DNA from 3 places in the Pseudomonas tensinigenes genome. Region 1 is predicted to be linked to each of the others. Evidence: predicted binding sites of a transcription regulator. Region 1 holds the regulator's gene; each other region holds the start of a gene.
What was found. The regulator FliA, encoded in region 1, starts transcription of late flagellar genes. The targets are predictions, from matches to a motif close to CTAAAGTTTNNNNNNNNNNNGCCGNTAA.

Region 1 (5,959 bases):
CCCGCTCAATCCCCTCTATTTCACTTCGCTGCAAAAGTTGGAAAGCTTCTTGCAGTACCCGCCGTGAGCCCGCTCTGGGCGTCAAAAGTTTGCTTTAAAGGAACGGGGAAAACCGGTGGATCGCTCTCAGTTATTCAACACAGCTCGCTCGAATGTTGCCGACCTCAGTCGAGGCAATCTGGGCGTGCCGTTGTTGCTGCTGGTCATGTTGGCAATGATGATGTTGCCGATTCCGCCGTTCCTGCTCGACGTGTTTTTCACCTTCAACATCGCGCTGTCGATCGTCGTCCTGCTGGTCTGCGTGTATGCGCTGCGGCCGCTGGATTTCGCCGTGTTCCCGACGATTCTGCTGGTCGCGACCTTGCTGCGGCTGGCGTTGAACGTGGCCTCGACGCGGGTGGTCATGCTCCACGGTCAGGACGGCCACGCCGCTGCCGGTAAGGTGATTCAGGCCTTCGGTGAGGTGGTGATCGGCGGTAACTACGTGGTGGGTATCGTGGTCTTCGCGATTTTGATGATCATCAACTTCGTCGTGGTGACCAAGGGTGCCGGGCGGATTTCCGAGGTGAGCGCGCGTTTCACCCTCGATGCGATGCCCGGCAAACAAATGGCGATCGACGCCGACCTCAACGCCGGTCTGATTGACCAGAACCAGGCCAAGGCGCGCCGTCAGGAAGTCGCCCAAGAGGCCGAGTTCTATGGTTCGATGGACGGTGCCAGCAAGTTCGTCCGTGGTGACGCCATCGCCGGCCTGCTGATTCTGTTCATCAACCTCATCGGCGGTATGGCCGTCGGTATCTTCCAGCACAACATGAGCTTCGCCGACGCCGGCAAGGTTTACGCCTTGCTGACCATCGGTGACGGTTTAGTGGCGCAATTGCCATCACTGTTGTTATCTACAGCCGCGGCGATCATGGTGACCCGTGCTTCCGGTTCGGAAGACATGGGCAAGCAGATCAATCGCCAGATGTTCGCCTCGCCGAAAGCGCTGGCGGTGGCGGCCGGGATGATGGCGGTCATGGGCCTGGTGCCGGGTATGCCGCACTTCTCGTTCCTGACCATGGCCGCGCTGGCCGCTGGTGGCGCGTACCTGTTCTGGAAGAAGCAGAACGTGGCCAAGGTCGTGGCGCTGGAAGAGGTCAAGCGTCAGCAGGAGCTGCTGCCGTCGCCGGCCCGTGCCATGGAAACCAAGGAGCTGGGCTGGGATGACGTGACGCCGATCGACATGATCGGCCTGGAAGTCGGCTATCGCCTGATCCCGCTGGTGGACCGCAATCAGGGCGGGCAATTGCTGGCGCGGATCAAGGGCGTGCGCAAGAAACTCTCGCAGGATCTGGGCTTCCTGATGCCCACTGTGCATATTCGTGACAACCTCGATCTGGCGCCCAGCGCCTATCGCCTGACCCTGATGGGGGTGATCCTCGCCGAGGCCGAGATCTACCCGGATCGCGAGCTGGCGATCAACCCGGGCCAGGTCTACGGCACGCTCAACGGTATCAACGCCAAAGATCCGGCTTTCGGCCTGGAGGCGGTGTGGATCGAAATCAGCCAGCGGGCCCAGGCACAATCGCTCGGTTACACCGTGGTCGACGCCAGCACCGTGGTCGCCACGCACTTGAACCAGATTCTGTACAAGCACTCCAGTGAGCTGATCGGCCACGAAGAAGTGCAGCAACTCATGCAATTGCTGGCCAAAAGCTCGCCGAAACTGGCTGAAGAGCTGGTGCCGGGCGTGGTCACGTTGTCGCAGTTGCTCAAAGTGCTGCAGGCGCTGTTGGCTGAACACGTACCGGTGCGCGATATCCGCAGCATTGCCGAAGCCATCGCCAACAACGCCGCGAAGAGTCAAGATACCGCCGCGTTGGTCGCCGCTGTACGGGTCGGCGTATCCCGCGCCATCGTCCAAAGCATTGTAGGCACTGAGTCGGAGCTGCCTGTGATCACCTTGGAACCAAGGTTGGAACAAATATTGCTCAATAGTCTGCAGAAGGCAGGACAAGGCTCGGAAGAGGGCGTTCTGCTGGAGCCAAGCATGGCCGAGAAGCTGCAGCGTTCGCTCATCGAAGCGGCGCAGCGTCAGGAAATGCAAGGTCAGCCGGTGATCCTTTTGGTCGCTGGCCCGATCCGCGCGATGCTCTCGCGCTTTGGCCGCCTCGCAGTCCCTGGATTGCATGTGCTGGCCTACCAGGAAATACCGGACAACAAGCAAGTGACCATCGTTGCGACAGTAGGGCCCAACGGCTGAGGTAGTGGTTTATGCAAGTTAAGCGTTTCTTTGCCGCCGATATGCGTCAGGCCATGAAGCTGGTTCGTGATGAGCTGGGCGCTGATGCCGCCATCATTGGTAACCGCCGCATTGCCGGCGGTGTCGAGCTGACGGCGGCACTGGATTACAAATTGTCGGCGCTGGCGCCACGGGTTCCGAACATGGAACTCGAAGACGAGCTGCGCAAGACCCAGTCGCGCATCGTCACTGCCCAGGCCGAGTTGAGCCTGCGTGGCGAAGCCGATGGCAATAGCAACCGCCAGATCTTCGCCGGCCTGCCGTTGACCGCTGGCCTGCCGCTGACTGCCGCTGAACCGCTGAGCGAGCCGACTTACGCCGCCCCGGCGCGTCCGGCCCCGGCGCCTGCGCAGTCCTCCGGCGGTGTTGATCCGCGCGCACTGGATTCGATGCGTTTTGAATTGAACAGCCTGCGCGAGCTGATGGAAGTTCAGCTCGGCACTCTGGCCTGGAATCAGCTGCAAGGCAGCCGTCCGGCGCAAGCCAACCTGTATCGCCGTCTGCAACGTATCGGTCTGTCCGGCCCGTTGTCGCGCGATCTGCTGGCGATGATCACTGATATCGAAGAACCGCGTCAGGCCTGGCGCATGCTGCTTGCGCATCTGGCGCGGATGATTGCCGTGCCGGAAGTCGAGCCGCTGGAAGAGGGCGGTGTGATTGCCATGGTCGGCCCGGCCGGCATGGGCAAGACCACTACACTCGCCAAGCTTGCCGCGCGTTATGTGCTGAAATACGGCGCGCAGAATGTCGCGCTGGTGAGCATGGACAGTTTCCGCATCGGCGCTCAGGAACAACTGAAGACGCTGGGCCGCATTCTCAATGTGCCGGTGACTCACGTCGATCCGGGCCAATCGCTGGTGCAGGCACTGGATCCACTGCTGCGCAAACGCGTGGTATTGATCGATACTGCCGGCCTGCAAGCCAGTGATCCGGCGCTGCGCATGCAGCTGGAAAGTCTGGCCGGACGTGGCATTCGTTCAAAAAATTATCTGGTCTTGGCAACCACCAGCCAGAAACAGGTTCTAACCGCCGCTTATCACAGTTACAAGCGTTGCGGGCTAGCCGGGTGCATCCTGACTAAACTGGATGAAACGGCCAGCCTTGGCGAAGTGTTGAGCCTGGCGATCAGTCATGAATTGCCGGTCGCGTACCTGACCGATGGCCCACGGATTCCGGATGATTTGCATCTGCCGCGCCGTCATCAACTGGTCAGCCGCGCCGTCAGCGTGCAAATGCAGGAAGAACCCAGCGAAGAAGCCATGGCTGACATGTTCGCTGATATCTATCACAGCCCGACCAAGCAGGTAGGCTGAGGTATTCATGAACAGTTTTTGTACCTACATCGATGGTCTGCCATGCATTGTTCCGGTTGTGAACGCGCAGCCAGTAATGTGGCCTCCGTCTATGCAAGACAAGGTAAAGAAATAACATGGGCAGCATGCATCCCGTACAGGTGATCGCGGTGACCGGCGGCAAAGGTGGCGTCGGCAAGACTAACGTGTCAGTGAACTTGTCGCTGGCGCTGGCAGAGCTTGGCCGTCGGGTCATGCTGCTGGACGCCGACCTCGGTCTGGCGAACGTTGACGTATTGTTGGGGCTGACCCCTAAACGCACGCTGGCCGACGTCATCGAAGGCCGTTGCGAGTTGCGCGACGTGCTGTTGCAAGGCCCCGGTGGCATCCGCATCGTCCCGGCCGCGTCCGGCACGCAGAGCATGGTGCACCTGAGCCCGGCGCAACACGCCGGTCTGATTCAGGCGTTCAGCGACATCGGCGACAATCTCGACGTATTGGTGATCGACACCGCTGCGGGTATTGGTGACTCGGTAGTCAGTTTTGTACGCGCCGCGCAGGAAGTGTTGCTGGTGGTCTGCGACGAGCCGACGTCCATTACCGACGCCTACGCGCTGATCAAACTGCTCAACCGCGATTACGGCATGAACCGCTTCCGCGTCCTCGCCAACATGGCGCAGAGCCCGCAGGAAGGGCGCAACCTGTTTGCCAAGTTGACCAAGGTCACGGATCGCTTCCTTGACGTCGCTCTACAATACGTCGGCGCCGTGCCTTACGACGAAAGCGTGCGTAAAGCGGTGCAGAAGCAGCGTGCGGTGTACGAAGCCTTTCCGCGTTCCAAGTGCGCACTGGCGTTCAAGGCGATCGCGCAGAAGGTCGACACCTGGCCGCTGCCCGCCAACCCGCGTGGCCACCTTGAGTTTTTCGTCGAGCGCCTCGTGCAGCAAACGGCAGGGCCCGTGCTATGACAGCAAGCGGTATGAACTACTACAAGAAGTCAGCACGTGACGCGCAGTACGAGTTGATCGAGCGTTACGCGCCACTGGTCAAACGCATTGCCTATCACTTGCTGGCACGCTTGCCGGCGAGTGTGCAGGTCGAAGACCTGATCCAGGCCGGGATGATCGGCCTGCTCGAAGTCTCGACCAAATATGACGCCAGCAAAGGCGCCAGTTTCGAAACGTACGCGGGCATACGAATCCGCGGCGCGATGCTCGACGAAGTGCGCAAAGGGGACTGGGCGCCACGCTCGGTTCACCGCAATACCCGGATGGTCAGCGACGCAATTCGCTCAATTGAAGCTAAAACCGGCCGTGATGCTAAAGATCACGAGGTTGCGGCCGAACTCCAATTGAGTCTCGACGATTACTACGGGATTTTGAATGACACCTTGGGCAGTCGCCTGTTCAGTTTCGACGACCTGTTGCAGGACGGCGAACACGAAGGGCTGCACGAGGATGGCGCGAGTGCTCATATGGAGCCGTCACGCGATCTGGAAGATGAACGCTTCCAGGCGGCGCTGGCGGACGCGATTGCCAATTTGCCGGAGCGTGAGCGACTGGTGTTGGCGCTGTACTACGACGAAGAGCTGAACCTCAAGGAGATCGGTGAAGTCCTTGGCGTCAGTGAATCGCGGGTCAGCCAGTTACACAGCCAGTGCGCGGCCCGTTTGCGGGGGCGTTTGGGGGAGTGGCGAGCGCGCTGAAGGCAGTGTGGGGACACTGCGAACGAGGCTGGTGCGGTGATGAACGGCACCGGTCTTGCTCTGTTGTGCTCCAGACAGTCTTCGAGTGCTGCGCCGATTGATTGAAGTGGCGCGTCCAGGTGCTGGGCGCGTTTAAGACTGCTTGGAGGTCGAATTGAACAAAGACATGAAAATCCTCATCGTTGATGACTTCTCAACGATGCGGCGGATCATCAAGAACCTGCTGCGTGATCTTGGGTTCACCAACACCGTCGAGGCTGACGATGGCGTGACTGCCATTCCAGTGCTCAACAGCGGAAGCATCGACTTTCTGGTAACGGACTGGAACATGCCGGGCATGACCGGTATCGACCTGCTGCGCCACGTGCGTGCCGATGAAAAACTCAAGCACCTGCCAGTGCTGATGGTGACTGCAGAAGCCAAGCGCGAGCAGATCATCGAGGCCGCTCAGGCCGGTGTAAACGGCTACGTAGTCAAACCTTTCACGGCTCAGGCGTTGAAAGACAAAATCGAGAAGATTTTCGAACGCATCGGCTGATGAACGCGCGGGGGAGCTATGGAGCATAACGAATCTTCACAGGGCGATTTCGAGTCGACCCTGAAAAAACACGCGGTCGAACTGGTCGAAAGCCTTGAAAAAGGCAGGTTCGGCGACGCTGTGCAACTGATCCATGAGCT
Region 2 (5,959 bases), 1.2 Mb from region 1:
TTTCCTTGTCGAACAGCGCCGACGAGGCATAACCGACGACCCGCGCCACTTGCGCATCCGGATAGCTGCCGGCGATCAAGGCACGACGCGCGGCGTTGGCACGGTTGGCCGACAATTCCCAGTTACCGAAATCACCGGTGCCGGTGTACGGCTTGGCGTCGGTGTGGCCGCTGATGCTGATCTTGTTCGGCACCGCTTTGATGGTGTCAGCCATGGCCAGCAGGATGTCTTCGAAGTACGGCTTCAGGCGTGCGGAACCCGAGTCGAACATCGGCCGGTTCTCGGCGTCCATGATCTGGATGCGCAAGCCGTTCGGGGTGATCTCGAAGAGGATCTGGTCCTTGAACTTCTGCAGTTGCGGGTTCTCGTCGACCTTGTTCTGCAGTTCTTGCAGGAGCAGCTCAAGACGTTCCTTCTCGACCTGCTCGGCCATGCCTTCAACCTGTTCGGTGTCGACCGTGACCTTGTCGGGTTGCGGCTGCGACTTCACCTCAGGGTTGAGGGTGTTTTCCGGCGCCAGGGTCGGCGTGCCGCCCAGGTCGATGATGTACGGCGTGCCGCTTTCAGAGAAGCCGACCGGGTCTTTGAAGTAACCGGCGATGGCGATCTTCTGCTCCGGCGTGGCGGTGGACAGCAGCCACAACACCAGGAAGAACGCCATCATCGCCGTGGCGAAGTCGGCGAAGGCGATTTTCCACGCCCCGCCGTGATGCCCGCCGGCTATGCGCTTGACGCGCTTGATGATAATCGGCTGATTATTTTCCATTTCTTAGCGACCGCGAACGGCTTGTTCCAGCTCGGCAAAGCTTGGACGGTGGGCCGGGTACAGCACCTTGCGACCAAACTCGACTGCCAGCGATGGCGGCATGCCGGAAGCCGAAGCCACCAACGAAGCCTTGATGGCTTCATAGACGTTCAGTTCTTCCTTGGCATCGTGAGCCAGGGAATGCGCCAGCGGACCGAAGAAACCGTACGCCGCAAGAATACCGAAGAAGGTACCGACCAGTGCCGCACCCACGTGCAGACCGATGGACTTCTGATCGCCTTCACCCAGCGAGGCCATGGTCACCACGATACCGAGTACCGCCGCGACGATACCGAAACCGGGCATGGCGTCGGCGATGCCGTTCACCGCGTGGGACGGGTGTTCGAGGTCTTCTTTCAGGCTGTACAGCTCCATGTCGAACAAGCCTTCCAGCTCGTGCGGGGCCATGTTGCCGGACGACATGATGCGCAGGTAATCGCAGATGAACGCGGTCATGCGTTCGTCTTTGAGCACCGCCGGGTACTTGGCGAAAATCGGGCTCGCGGCGGCATCTTCGATGTCGCCTTCAATGGCCATCATGCCTTCGCGGCGGCTCTTGTTGAGGATCTCGTAGATCAGGCCGAGCACTTCCAGATAGAACGTGTGGCTGAAGCGCGAACTGAACATGCTCAGGGATTTCTTGAGCACGTGCATCGTCATGTAGCCGGGGTTGGCCTGCAGGAATGCACCGAGTGCAGCACCACCGATGATCAACACCTCGAAAGGCTGGATCAAGGCGGCAATCTTGCCGTGGGAGAGCACGTATCCGCCGAGCACGCTCGCGAATACGACGATGATGCCGATAATTTTAGCCATAGGTAGAAAGTACTTATTTAAGTCGGGTTCAAGGTCATATTCGGAAGTTAAAAAATCTCTTCTTCTACTTATCGGCAAAACTGCGCCAGACTATAGCCAGTTCAGGCGAAAAGCCAATTTAGCCCATGCCGGGCGCGTCTACAGTCAGTGAAGATCCCCTCCAGACATGGCTAATGAAACGAACGTCCCACACGCAAAACCGACCACCCTCGACGGCTGGGTAAAGTTGCTCGATGGCGTGCGACTGCCCGTGCCGCAAGAGGCTCACGACAAAGTCTGCCGCGCGATCCGTGACAACCGCAGCTCGTTGCGTGACATCGCCGACCTGATGCAGGACAGCCCGGCACTGGCCTTGAGCATCATTCGTGAGGCGAATCGTCACACCCACGGCACCATGGCCGCGCCGGCGGAAAATCTCGAGGTGGCAATCAACCGTCTGGGCCTTGCCCGCACCGAAGAATTGCTCGCGCGCCTGCCCGCCGAACCGCAGATGCAAATCCCCAAGGCCCTGCGCCAGTTGCAGATGATCAGCCAGCACGCAACGCAACAGGCCAACGGTTTTTTCGCCAGTCGCCTGGCGCGGCTGTGGCAGGACATTCATTGGGGCAGCCTGCTGTTTCTGTCGCCGCTGTGGCCATTGGCGCTGACTTATCCGCAACTGCTTGAGGAATGGGAGCTGCGGGTTATCCACAAGGGCGAGTCGGCCCGCACCGTCGAAAAGCAATTGTTCGGCGTGCGCCTGCTGAAAATTGCCGAGGCACTGGTGCAGGCCTGGCATCTGCCGATCTGGGTGCAGCAGGGCTACAAACTGCTGCTCAGTGAACAGCGCGAACTGGTGAAAGTGCTGCGCATCGCCCGCGACAGCGAGCATCCGCTACGCCAGCAGAATCGCCTCGACGATGACCCGACGCTGCGCCGCTGGCTTAATCAACCGGCTAATAGCGTACTGCTGGCCAACGGTCTGGCGCTGTCGGCGCAACAGGCCTGGGAAAGTCCGCACAGCGAACGCTGGCAGTACCTGACCAGCCTTTATCTGCAAATCTCGATGGACGAAGTGCAGCAACAGTTGCACCAACAAGCCGCCAACAGCGCGCGTTATCACGCGATGCCCGATCTGTGGCACCCGGCCGTTTCGCTGTTGTGGCCGTGGGGCACCCGTCGTTTACCCGCCGGCCTGTTGCCCGCCGCCGCGCCGACAGCTGAGGACTTGGGCCAATGGCGCAAGCAATGCGCCGAATTGCTGGCAGAACCGAGCCGCTTCACCAATGCGATGAGCCTGACCGTCGCGGCGCGCGATGCCTTGGCCGCCAGCGGCATGCGCCGGGTGATGATCCTGATGGCAGACCGCAGCCAATCCAGTCTGCGTGTGCAGCAAACCTATGGTTTGCCGAAAGAAGCCGCTGCACTGACTTTTGCCGTCAGCCAAAGTAGCGTGCTGCAACGTTTACTCGCGCAACAAGCGCAGGTGCGCATCAACCCGGACAACAATGCACAGTTCTCCGCCCTGCTGCCGCCGAGCCTGCGCACGCTGTTTCGTGGCGAGCATCTGTTCCTGCGCTCTCTGGTCAATAACGGCCGGGTCATCATGATTGTGGTGGCCGATCAGGGCGGCGGACCCTTCGCCGACATCACCGTGCAAGCCTTTGGCAAAACCGCGCAGTGCATAGAAAAAGCCCTGCACAGCTTTAGCAGCCGTGGCCGATGAGGCTGCGCTACAATCCTCCCCTTTGTGCTCTGGAGACCTCACATGTCTGACTTCTCTGGCTTGCCGCTCGTCATCGAGCCGAGCGACCTGCTCCCGCGTCTCGATTCCCCTGAACTGATTCTGGTGGATCTGACCAGCGCTGCCCGCTACACCGAAGGTCATCTTCCCGGCGCACGTTTTGTCGACCCGAAGCGCACCCAGCTCGGCCAGCCGCCGGCGCCGGGCCTGCTGCCGGCCAAAGCCGATCTGGAAGCATTGTTCGGTGAACTCGGGCATCGCCAGGACGCGGTCTACGTGGTGTATGACGATGAAGGTGGCGGCTGGGCCGGGCGCTTCATCTGGCTGCTCGACGTCATCGGTCACGACAAGTACCACTATATAGACGGTGGTCTGCCGGCGTGGCTGGCAGATGGCATGCCGATGTCGATCCAGGTACCACCAGCGGTTGGCGGCCCGATTGCGCTGACTTTGCACGACGAGCCGACTGCCACGCGCGAATACTTGCAAAGCCGTCTCGGTGCTGCCGATCTGGCGATCTGGGATGCGCGCGGGCCGCTGGAGTATTCCGGCGAGAAAGTCCTGGCCGCCAAGGCCGGGCACATCCCCGGCGCGGTCAATTTCGAATGGACCGCCGGCATGGACAAGGCCCGTCAGCTGCGTATTCGCACAGACATGCCGCAGATCCTAGAAGATCTCGGGATCACCAAGGACAAAGAAATCATTACCCACTGCCAGACCCATCACCGGTCGGGCTTCACTTATCTGGTGGCCAAGTCCCTCGGTTATCCGCGGGTCAAGGGCTACGCCGGTTCCTGGGGCGAATGGGGCAACCACCCTGACACGCCTGTCGAGATTCAAGGTTTTTAAGGACAACTAATGAAAGAGCGTCTGTTTATCCTCAGCCAGTACCTGCTGCCTCATCACCTGCTGTCGCGCCTGGCCGGCTGCATTGCCGAGTGCCGCGTGCGCTGGTTCAAGAATGCCTTCACCCAATGGTTCGCCAAGCGCTACCAGGTGGACATGTCGCAAGCGCTGGTCGAAGACCTGACCGCTTACGAGCATTTCAACGCCTTCTTCACCCGTGCCCTGAAAGACGGCGCGCGTCCACTGGACGAAACCCCGGGCGCGATCCTCAGCCCGGCCGACGGTGCGGTCAGCCAGCTCGGCCCGATCGAGCACGGTCGCGTGTTCCAGGCCAAGGGCCACAGCTTCAGCGTGCTGGAACTGCTCGGCGGTGATGCGGCCAATGCGGCGCCGTTCATGGGCGGCGACTTTGCCACCATTTACCTGTCGCCCAAGGACTACCACCGCGTGCACATGCCGCTGGCCGGCACCCTGCGCGAAATGGTCTACATTCCGGGCCGGATCTTCTCGGTGAATCAGACCACCGCCGAAAACGTCCCCGAACTGTTCGCTCGTAACGAGCGTGTAGCGTGCATCTTCGACACCGAGCGCGGGCCGATGGCCGTGGTGCTGGTTGGCGCAATGATCGTCGCTTCGATCGAAACCGTGTGGGCCGGTCTGGTCACCCCGCCGAAGCGCGAACTGAAAACCTTCCGCTACGATGAAGCCGCCCGCGCGCCGATCCATCTGGAAAAAGGTGCCGAACTGGGTCGCTTCAAGCTGGGTTCGACGGCGATCGTGCTGTTCGGCCCGGATCAGGTGAAATGGGCTGAAGAGCTGGCGGCGGGTTCGCCAGTGCAGATGGGCCAAGGCCTGGCGCTGCCAAAAGCCTGATTGACCGTTGCGGGAGTCGCCTCAGGCGCTCCCGCAGATTGCGTTATTTGCTGCTATGGTTTTTGGCATGAGCCAGACCAACGCCCTGCCGCCCCTTCACGCGCCAACCCCGTCGCAAACGCGCCTGTCGTTTTGCGAAGCGACTCCGCGCGACCTCAAGCGCTGGATCGCCGACCTGCCCAAAGCCAACATCGGCGAAACCGCCCGCCAGTTGTATCAAGCCTTGGGTGAACTCAACCAATTGCTCACACCCAGCGACAATCGCCTCAATCTGCTGGAGCTGCTGCGGCCCGAGGTGTATTTCGTCTGCCTGCATCTGGAGCGGCATTTCCTGCATCAGGCAATCATGCTCGACGAGCGGTCGCGCAAGATCAGCAATCTCTGTCAGGCCCTGCAAAGCCATCTGGCCATCGGCTACAAACAGATCGTGCTGCGAATTGCGCCAAAGTACCGCAAGGACCGCGCAGCATTGGTCAGTATGGCTCTGCAGCGAGCAGCCCATGCACTCAAAGGCCAACTGCTGCGTGCCACGCAGCTGTATAGCTCGCCGCCGGAACATGTCTGGTTCGAACTGCATCAGCTGTATCGCAGCGCCGCTGAACTGCAACTGCAACACCGCGCCGTGCATGACGACTTGGCCAGCCTCACGACAGAGCTGAGCCTGGAGCAGACCTACATCGCCGCTCTCTTACTGGGCAGCGCTCGTTGCAATCAGTTGCGACAAAACCAGATCGCGCGGCTGGCCGACGTGTTAGAGCCGTGGAGCGCGCGGCTCAAGCTGCATCCCGCAAGCCCGGACGCCGGCCTGCTGGCGATCAGTGCAGAACTGGATGCCGGCCCACGCTACCGCAGCATGTTTCGCAGCGAGCAACAACGCGGATTGCTCGGTTTCGATC
Region 3 (5,959 bases), 1.3 Mb from region 1:
CTTTACGGGCTTCGGCGTAGATCTGCGATTGCGGCACTTCGGCCACCAGAGTCCAGCCCAGATCACGCAACGGCAGGCTGAAGGCGAGGAAATCTTCGCCATCCCTCTGGAAGCTGCTGCTGATCGCCGTTTTCTGGCCCATGACGGCCTGCGCTGCATTGGCGCCGATCTGCTCGCTCAAGGTGCGTTTGCCGCTGAACTGCGCCTCGGGATGCACCTGGATCAAACCGTCGGAACGCACAAGATAGACCTTGCCGCGCTCGCCAAAGCTGAAGTTGTGAATCAGCTCCGACAGCTCTTTCATGCTCAAACCGAGCCCGGCCACACCGACGACTTTGCCGGCCTGCTCGACCTTCAGATCGATGAACAGCGCCAGTTCTCCGGTGGCGCCGTCGTTGTCGATATTGAGAGTGCGCGGCTGATTGCTGTCGAGGAAGGAATAGAACCACGCGTCAGCCGGTTTTGAACGGCTGAGGGTGCGATCCAGGCCTTTTTCGGTGATGTAATGATTGGATTCGGTGCCGATGATCAAAGCGGTAAAGGCTTTATGTTCGGCGCGGATGCCTTCCAGATACTGCGCGAAGCCCGCCGTTTTGCTGCTGTCTTCGCCAGTAGCGAGCCAGTCGCGGACCATTGTGTTGCTGGCAATATCCTTGGCCGCCGTCAGCGGTTGCACAAGGATGCGTTCGATATCGTTACGCGTCGCTTCGATGCTCGACGGCAGGGCTTGTTCGACCAGATAGCTCTGGGCGAGGCGGTTGACCACCAGGGTATAAATGCCAACCACGATCAGGATGCTGATCAGCAGGGCCGTGCCCATGCTGAGAATCAGCTGCCATTGAATACTGCGTCGCCACAACTGCATGGAGCACCCCCAAAGAATAAGTGGCCGAAACAATGCAACAGCCGTGCCGATTGTATACAACTCAGTCGACAATCTATTCTTTGGTTGTGCGCAGCTCCATTAACCCTGGTTAATGGTCTTGGCGATGGTGTCGACCGTGGCGCTGACTTGCTCTTGGTAACGGTCGAGTTCTTCCTGGTGTTGCTTCTTCATTTCGATCTGCTGCGAGCACAGATTCATCGCCGCCAACACCAGCAAGCGATCACCGATCAGCGTCGGGTATTTGCGTTTGGTGTCGTCCAGCGCAGCCTTGAGCATCATGGCCGCGTCCAGCAGGGTCTGTTCTTCCCCGGCCGGTGCCTTGATCGAATAGTCCTCCCCGAGAATGGAGACGACTTTTACCCCTGCTGTGTGGTGGTTCATGCGCTGACAGGACCGGCGTTGACGCGATCAACCAGTGCCTGAATGCGTGCAGCAGTGGCGCCGTGCTTTTCTTCCTGCTCCATCAGGTTCAGTTGCAGGCTTTCGTTTTCATCCTTGGCCTGGGCCAGTTCCGTGGACAGGGTCTGGTTGGTTTGCGCGAGGGTCTGGTTCTGTTGCACCAGGTCGCTGACGAGCTGTTCCAATTGGCTGAGGGATGCTTCCAACATTTTGATCTTCCAAGCGTTTTTCAAAGGGCGCGTACGATAAAGAAAAGTCATCACGGATGCCAGGGTTAAACCGGCGCAAAGCCTTGATTTTCCTGGCGGCCGACCGTTCCTGCGAGTTTTAAAGACTGTGATCTGCCGATCTGGTTCCTGCACTTCGTCGCCCAAGCCCTTCTGCGACAAATACGCACAGTGCCTCAAGACTTTAGTCGTATGACCGATAAGTCATCCATACAGCAGTCTCAGCCCGCATGGAAGCGGCCCTCTCTTGGTATCCGCCCATGTCCCTCCGCAATATGAATATCGCCCCACGGGCGTTTACCGGTTTCGCCCTGATCGGCGGCCTGATGCTGATTCTCGGCGTGTTCGCGCTGAATCAGATGAGCAAAATCCGCGCAGCAGGCGAAGACATCGCCACGGCCAGCGTGCCTTCCATCAAAGCCCTCGACGAATTCACCCAACTGACCCTGCGCCTGCGCGTTTTGTCGTATCGGTTGCTGATCAACCGTGAACCGGACGTTCAACAAAAGACTGTCGAACTGTTCGAGTTGCGCAACAAGCAGATCGCCGACGCCCAGCGCGCCTACGAACCGTTGATCGACGGCCCGCAAGAACGTGCGGCTTACGATCAATACGTGCAGTTGCTCGCGCAGTACCGCCAGCTTGAAGACCGGATGAAAACCCTGTCGCGCAACAATCAGATTGATGAACTGCGGCAAATGCTCAACTCGGACTTGCTGAGCAACTCGGAAGCGGTGAACACCGCCCTGGCGCGTTTGCTGGAGATCAACACTCAGCAAATCGCCGAGACGGATAAAGGCGCGAGCGAGCAGTTTTCGATGTCTTTCAACCTTGTGGTTACGCTGTTGGTGATCGCCACTGGCCTGACGTTCCTCTTTGCCTGGCTGCTGACTGTGAGCATCACCAAGCCGATCTCCAAAGCATTGGAAGCTGCGGAAACCATCGCCGAAGGCAACCTGACCCAGCCGATCCACGTTGACGGTGAAGACGAGGCAGGACGTCTGCTCGCGGCCATGGCCAAGATGCAATCGAAGCTGCGTGACACCCTGCAGCGTATTTCCGGCTCGGCCACTCAATTGGCTTCGGCGGCTGAAGAACTGAACAGCGTCACCGACGAAAGCGCGCGCGGCCTGACTCAGCAGAACAATGAAATCGAACAGGCGGCCACTGCGGTCAATGAAATGACGAGCGCCGTGGAAGAAGTCGCGCGCAACGCCGTGAGCACTTCGGAAGCCTCGAAAAACGCCACCACTTCCGCCGGTGACGGGCGTGATCTGGTGCAGGAAACCGTTAGCGCGATCGAACGCATGAGCGCCGATGTGCAGAGCACAGCGTCTCTGATCGGTGATCTGGCTAATGAATCCCGTGACATCGGCAAGGTGCTCGACGTGATTCGTGGTCTGGCCGATCAGACCAACCTGCTGGCACTGAACGCAGCGATTGAAGCGGCACGCGCCGGTGAAGCCGGTCGTGGTTTTGCCGTGGTAGCAGACGAAGTACGTGCCCTGGCGCACCGCACCCAGCAGTCGACCAGCGAAATCGAGCGGATGATCGGCAGCATTCAGAGCGGCACCGAACACGCCGTGGATTCGATGCGCAACAGCACCGAGCGCGCCGAGTCGACCCTGAACATCGCCCGTGGTGCCGGCATGTCGCTGGACACCATCAACACCGCCATCGTCGAAATCAACGAGCGCAACCTGGTGATCGCCAGCGCCGCCGAAGAGCAGGCGCAAGTGGCGCGGGAAGTGGATCGCAATCTGGTGAATATTCGTGATTTGTCGGTGCAATCGGCGACGGGCGCGAATCAGACCAGTGCGGCGAGTAATGAACTGTCGCGGTTGGCGCTGGATCTGAACAACATGGTTGGGCGGTTCAGCCTTTAATTTAGTAGATCAAGATCAAAAGCACCCTCACCCCAGCCCTCTCCCAGAGGGAGAGGGGGAAAGGGAGCAGATTGGGGGCCTTTCAGATTTTGAGTTCGGCTCGATATTGCAAGTCAGCGTACCTCGCACAAACACCGCGATCAGTCCCCTCTCCCCCTGGGAGAGGGCTAGGGTGAGGGCAGCAATCGCCAGCCGAACCCAAACCTCGAATCCCCCAACGTAAAAACCTTTTTGACAGCATCACATTTCAACAGGTTAGAATCGCTGGCACGCAGACTGCATGGTCAGTTTGTGCCCGTCTTTACGCTTCTGGAGTACTGCCTTTGAATGCGACGACCATCAACAGCCTGTTCTTGATCGGCGCGTTGCTGGTAGGCGCAAGCATTCTCGTCAGCTCACTTTCTTCCCGTCTCGGCATCCCGATTCTGGTCATCATCCTCGCTGTCGGCATGGCCGCCGGGGTCGATGGCGGCGGGATCATTTTCGATAACTACCCGACGGCCTATCTGGTCGGCAACCTCGCACTGGCGGTGATCCTCCTCGACGGCGGTTTGCGCACGCGGGTGTCGAGTTTCCGCGTGGCGTTATGGCCAGCGCTATCGCTGGCCACGGTTGGGGTGTTGATCACCACCGGGCTGACCGGCATGGCCGCCGCGTGGCTGTTCGATCTGAACCTCATCCAGGGCTTGCTGATCGGCGCCATCGTCGGCTCGACGGACGCCGCAGCGGTGTTCTCGCTGCTCGGCGGCAAAGGCCTGAACGAACGGGTCACCGCGACTCTTGAAATCGAATCCGGCAGCAACGACCCGATGGCGGTGTTTCTCACCGTGACCCTGATCGACATGCTCGCCAGCGGCCAGACCGGCCTGCACTGGAGCCTGTTGACCCACCTGATCCGCGAGTTCGGCATCGGCGGCGTGATCGGTCTCGGTGGCGGCTGGCTGATGTTGCAACTGGTCAACCGGATCAATCTGGCCGCCGGCCTGTATCCGATTCTGGTGATCGCTGGCGGTCTGGTGGTATTCGCCCTGACCAACGCCCTGCATGGCAGCGGCTTCCTCGCGGTTTATCTGTGCGGTCTGGTGATCGGCAACCGCCCGGTGCGCAGTCGCCACGGCATTCTGCACATGCTCGACGGCATGGCATGGCTGGCGCAGATCGGCATGTTCCTTGTGCTGGGTTTGCTGGTAACGCCGCATGATTTGCTGCCGATCGCCCTGCCCGCTCTCGGTCTGGCACTGTGGATGATTCTGTTTGCGCGGCCACTGTCGGTGATGGTCGGCCTGCTGCCGTTCAAGGCCTTCCATGGCCGCGAAAAAGCCTTTATTTCCTGGGTCGGCCTGCGCGGTGCGGTGCCGATCATTCTCGCGGTGTTCCCGCTGATGGCCGGGCTGCCGAATGCGCAGCTGTACTTCAACCTCGCGTTCTTCATCGTGCTGGTGTCGCTGCTGGTGCAGGGCACGAGCCTGCCGTGGGTGGCCAAGCTGTTGAAGGTGACGGTACCGCCAGAGCCCGCGCCGATTTCCCGCGCGGCGCTGGAAGTCCACGTCACCAGCGAATGGGAGCTGTTCGTTTATAAGCTCGGCGCAGAGAAATGGTGCATCGGTTCGCCCCTGCGCGAACTGAAAATGCCCGAAGGCACACGTATCGCCGCACTGTTTCGTGGCCAGCAACTGCTCCATCCGTCGGGTAGTACGGTGCTGGAAGTCGATGATTTACTGTGTGTTATCGGCCATGAACACAACCTCGGCGCCCTCGGAAAACTGTTCAGCCAGGCGCCGCAACGTGGCCTCGATCTGCGTTTCTTCGGCGATTTCGTACTCGAAGGAGATGCCCAGCTTAAAGCGGTTGCCGCACTCTATGGCCTGCCGGCCGAGGGTATTGATCCGGACATGACCCTGGGCGCCTTCATCGCGCAGAAAGTCGGTGGTGCGCCCATCGTCGGTGACCAGGTGGAATGGAACAACACCCACTGGACGGTTGCGGTCATGGACGGGAACAAGATCGGCAAAGTGGGCGTCAGATTCCCCGAAGGAAGTCGCCCGGGCCCCGGGCTCTTCCTCTAAACTGCGTCCACTCTCACTTGCTTGACCGGTCTCTATGCCTACCCTGCGCTCCTTTTTCGCCGCGGCCCTGCTGGGCCTGAGTCTTACTGTCGGCCCGCTGTACGCCGCCGAACCGCCGTCCAGCGACGCCGTGCAGGCCAGCCTCGACAAGCTCGCCGACAGCAAACTGCCGGATGCCGATAAAAAGGCCCTGCAAACCACCCTGCAGAGCACGCTGACTCAGCTGAACAATCAGCGTGATTACGCACAAAAGCTGATCGACCTCAAACAGCAGCTGGCCACGGCGCCGAAGCAGACGATCGAAAACACTCGCGAACTGACGCGCCTAAAGGCCACGGCGGTCGTGCCGGTGGCACAGCGTTTTCCCAAGGAGTCGATCCAGCAGCTGGAGCAGATCCTGACGGATCGCTCGACCCAGCAAAGCGATCTGCAAAAAGCGCTGGCCGACGCCAACAGTCTGATCATCACTGCCCAGACCCGTCCCGAGCGCGCCCA

Region 2: motA (flagellar motor stator protein MotA) is a predicted target of FliA. The motif match lies at 1,690-1,717, and genes of this name have one in related genera.
Region 3: HU718_RS03265 (methyl-accepting chemotaxis protein) is a predicted target of FliA. The motif match lies at 1,688-1,715, and genes of this name have one in related genera.

The regions. Positions count from the first base shown of each region.
Region 1 covers NZ_CP077089.1:2,048,184-2,054,142, forward strand. The annotation lists gene flhA (flagellar biosynthesis protein FlhA) at 116-2,245, shown strand; gene flhF (flagellar biosynthesis GTPase FlhF) at 2,257-3,597, shown strand; gene fleN (flagellar synthesis regulator FleN) at 3,714-4,544, shown strand; gene fliA (RNA polymerase sigma factor FliA) at 4,541-5,281, shown strand; gene HU718_RS09050 (chemotaxis response regulator CheY) at 5,448-5,819, shown strand; gene HU718_RS09055 (protein phosphatase CheZ) at 5,838-5,959, shown strand, end outside.
Region 2 covers NZ_CP077089.1:818,809-824,767, reverse strand. The annotation lists gene motB (flagellar motor protein MotB) at 1-766, opposite strand, end outside; gene motA (flagellar motor stator protein MotA) at 770-1,621, opposite strand; gene HU718_RS03570 (HDOD domain-containing protein) at 1,788-3,326, shown strand; gene rhdA (thiosulfate sulfurtransferase) at 3,369-4,193, shown strand; gene asd (archaetidylserine decarboxylase) at 4,203-5,063, shown strand; gene HU718_RS03555 (cyclic-di-GMP receptor FimW-related protein) at 5,131-5,959, shown strand, end outside.
Region 3 covers NZ_CP077089.1:737,117-743,075, reverse strand. The annotation lists gene HU718_RS03280 (methyl-accepting chemotaxis protein) at 1-865, opposite strand, end outside; gene HU718_RS03275 (cell division protein ZapA) at 965-1,267, opposite strand; gene HU718_RS03270 (hypothetical protein) at 1,264-1,494, opposite strand; gene HU718_RS03265 (methyl-accepting chemotaxis protein) at 1,773-3,398, shown strand; gene HU718_RS03260 (potassium/proton antiporter) at 3,722-5,464, shown strand; gene mscK (mechanosensitive channel MscK) at 5,499-5,959, shown strand, end outside.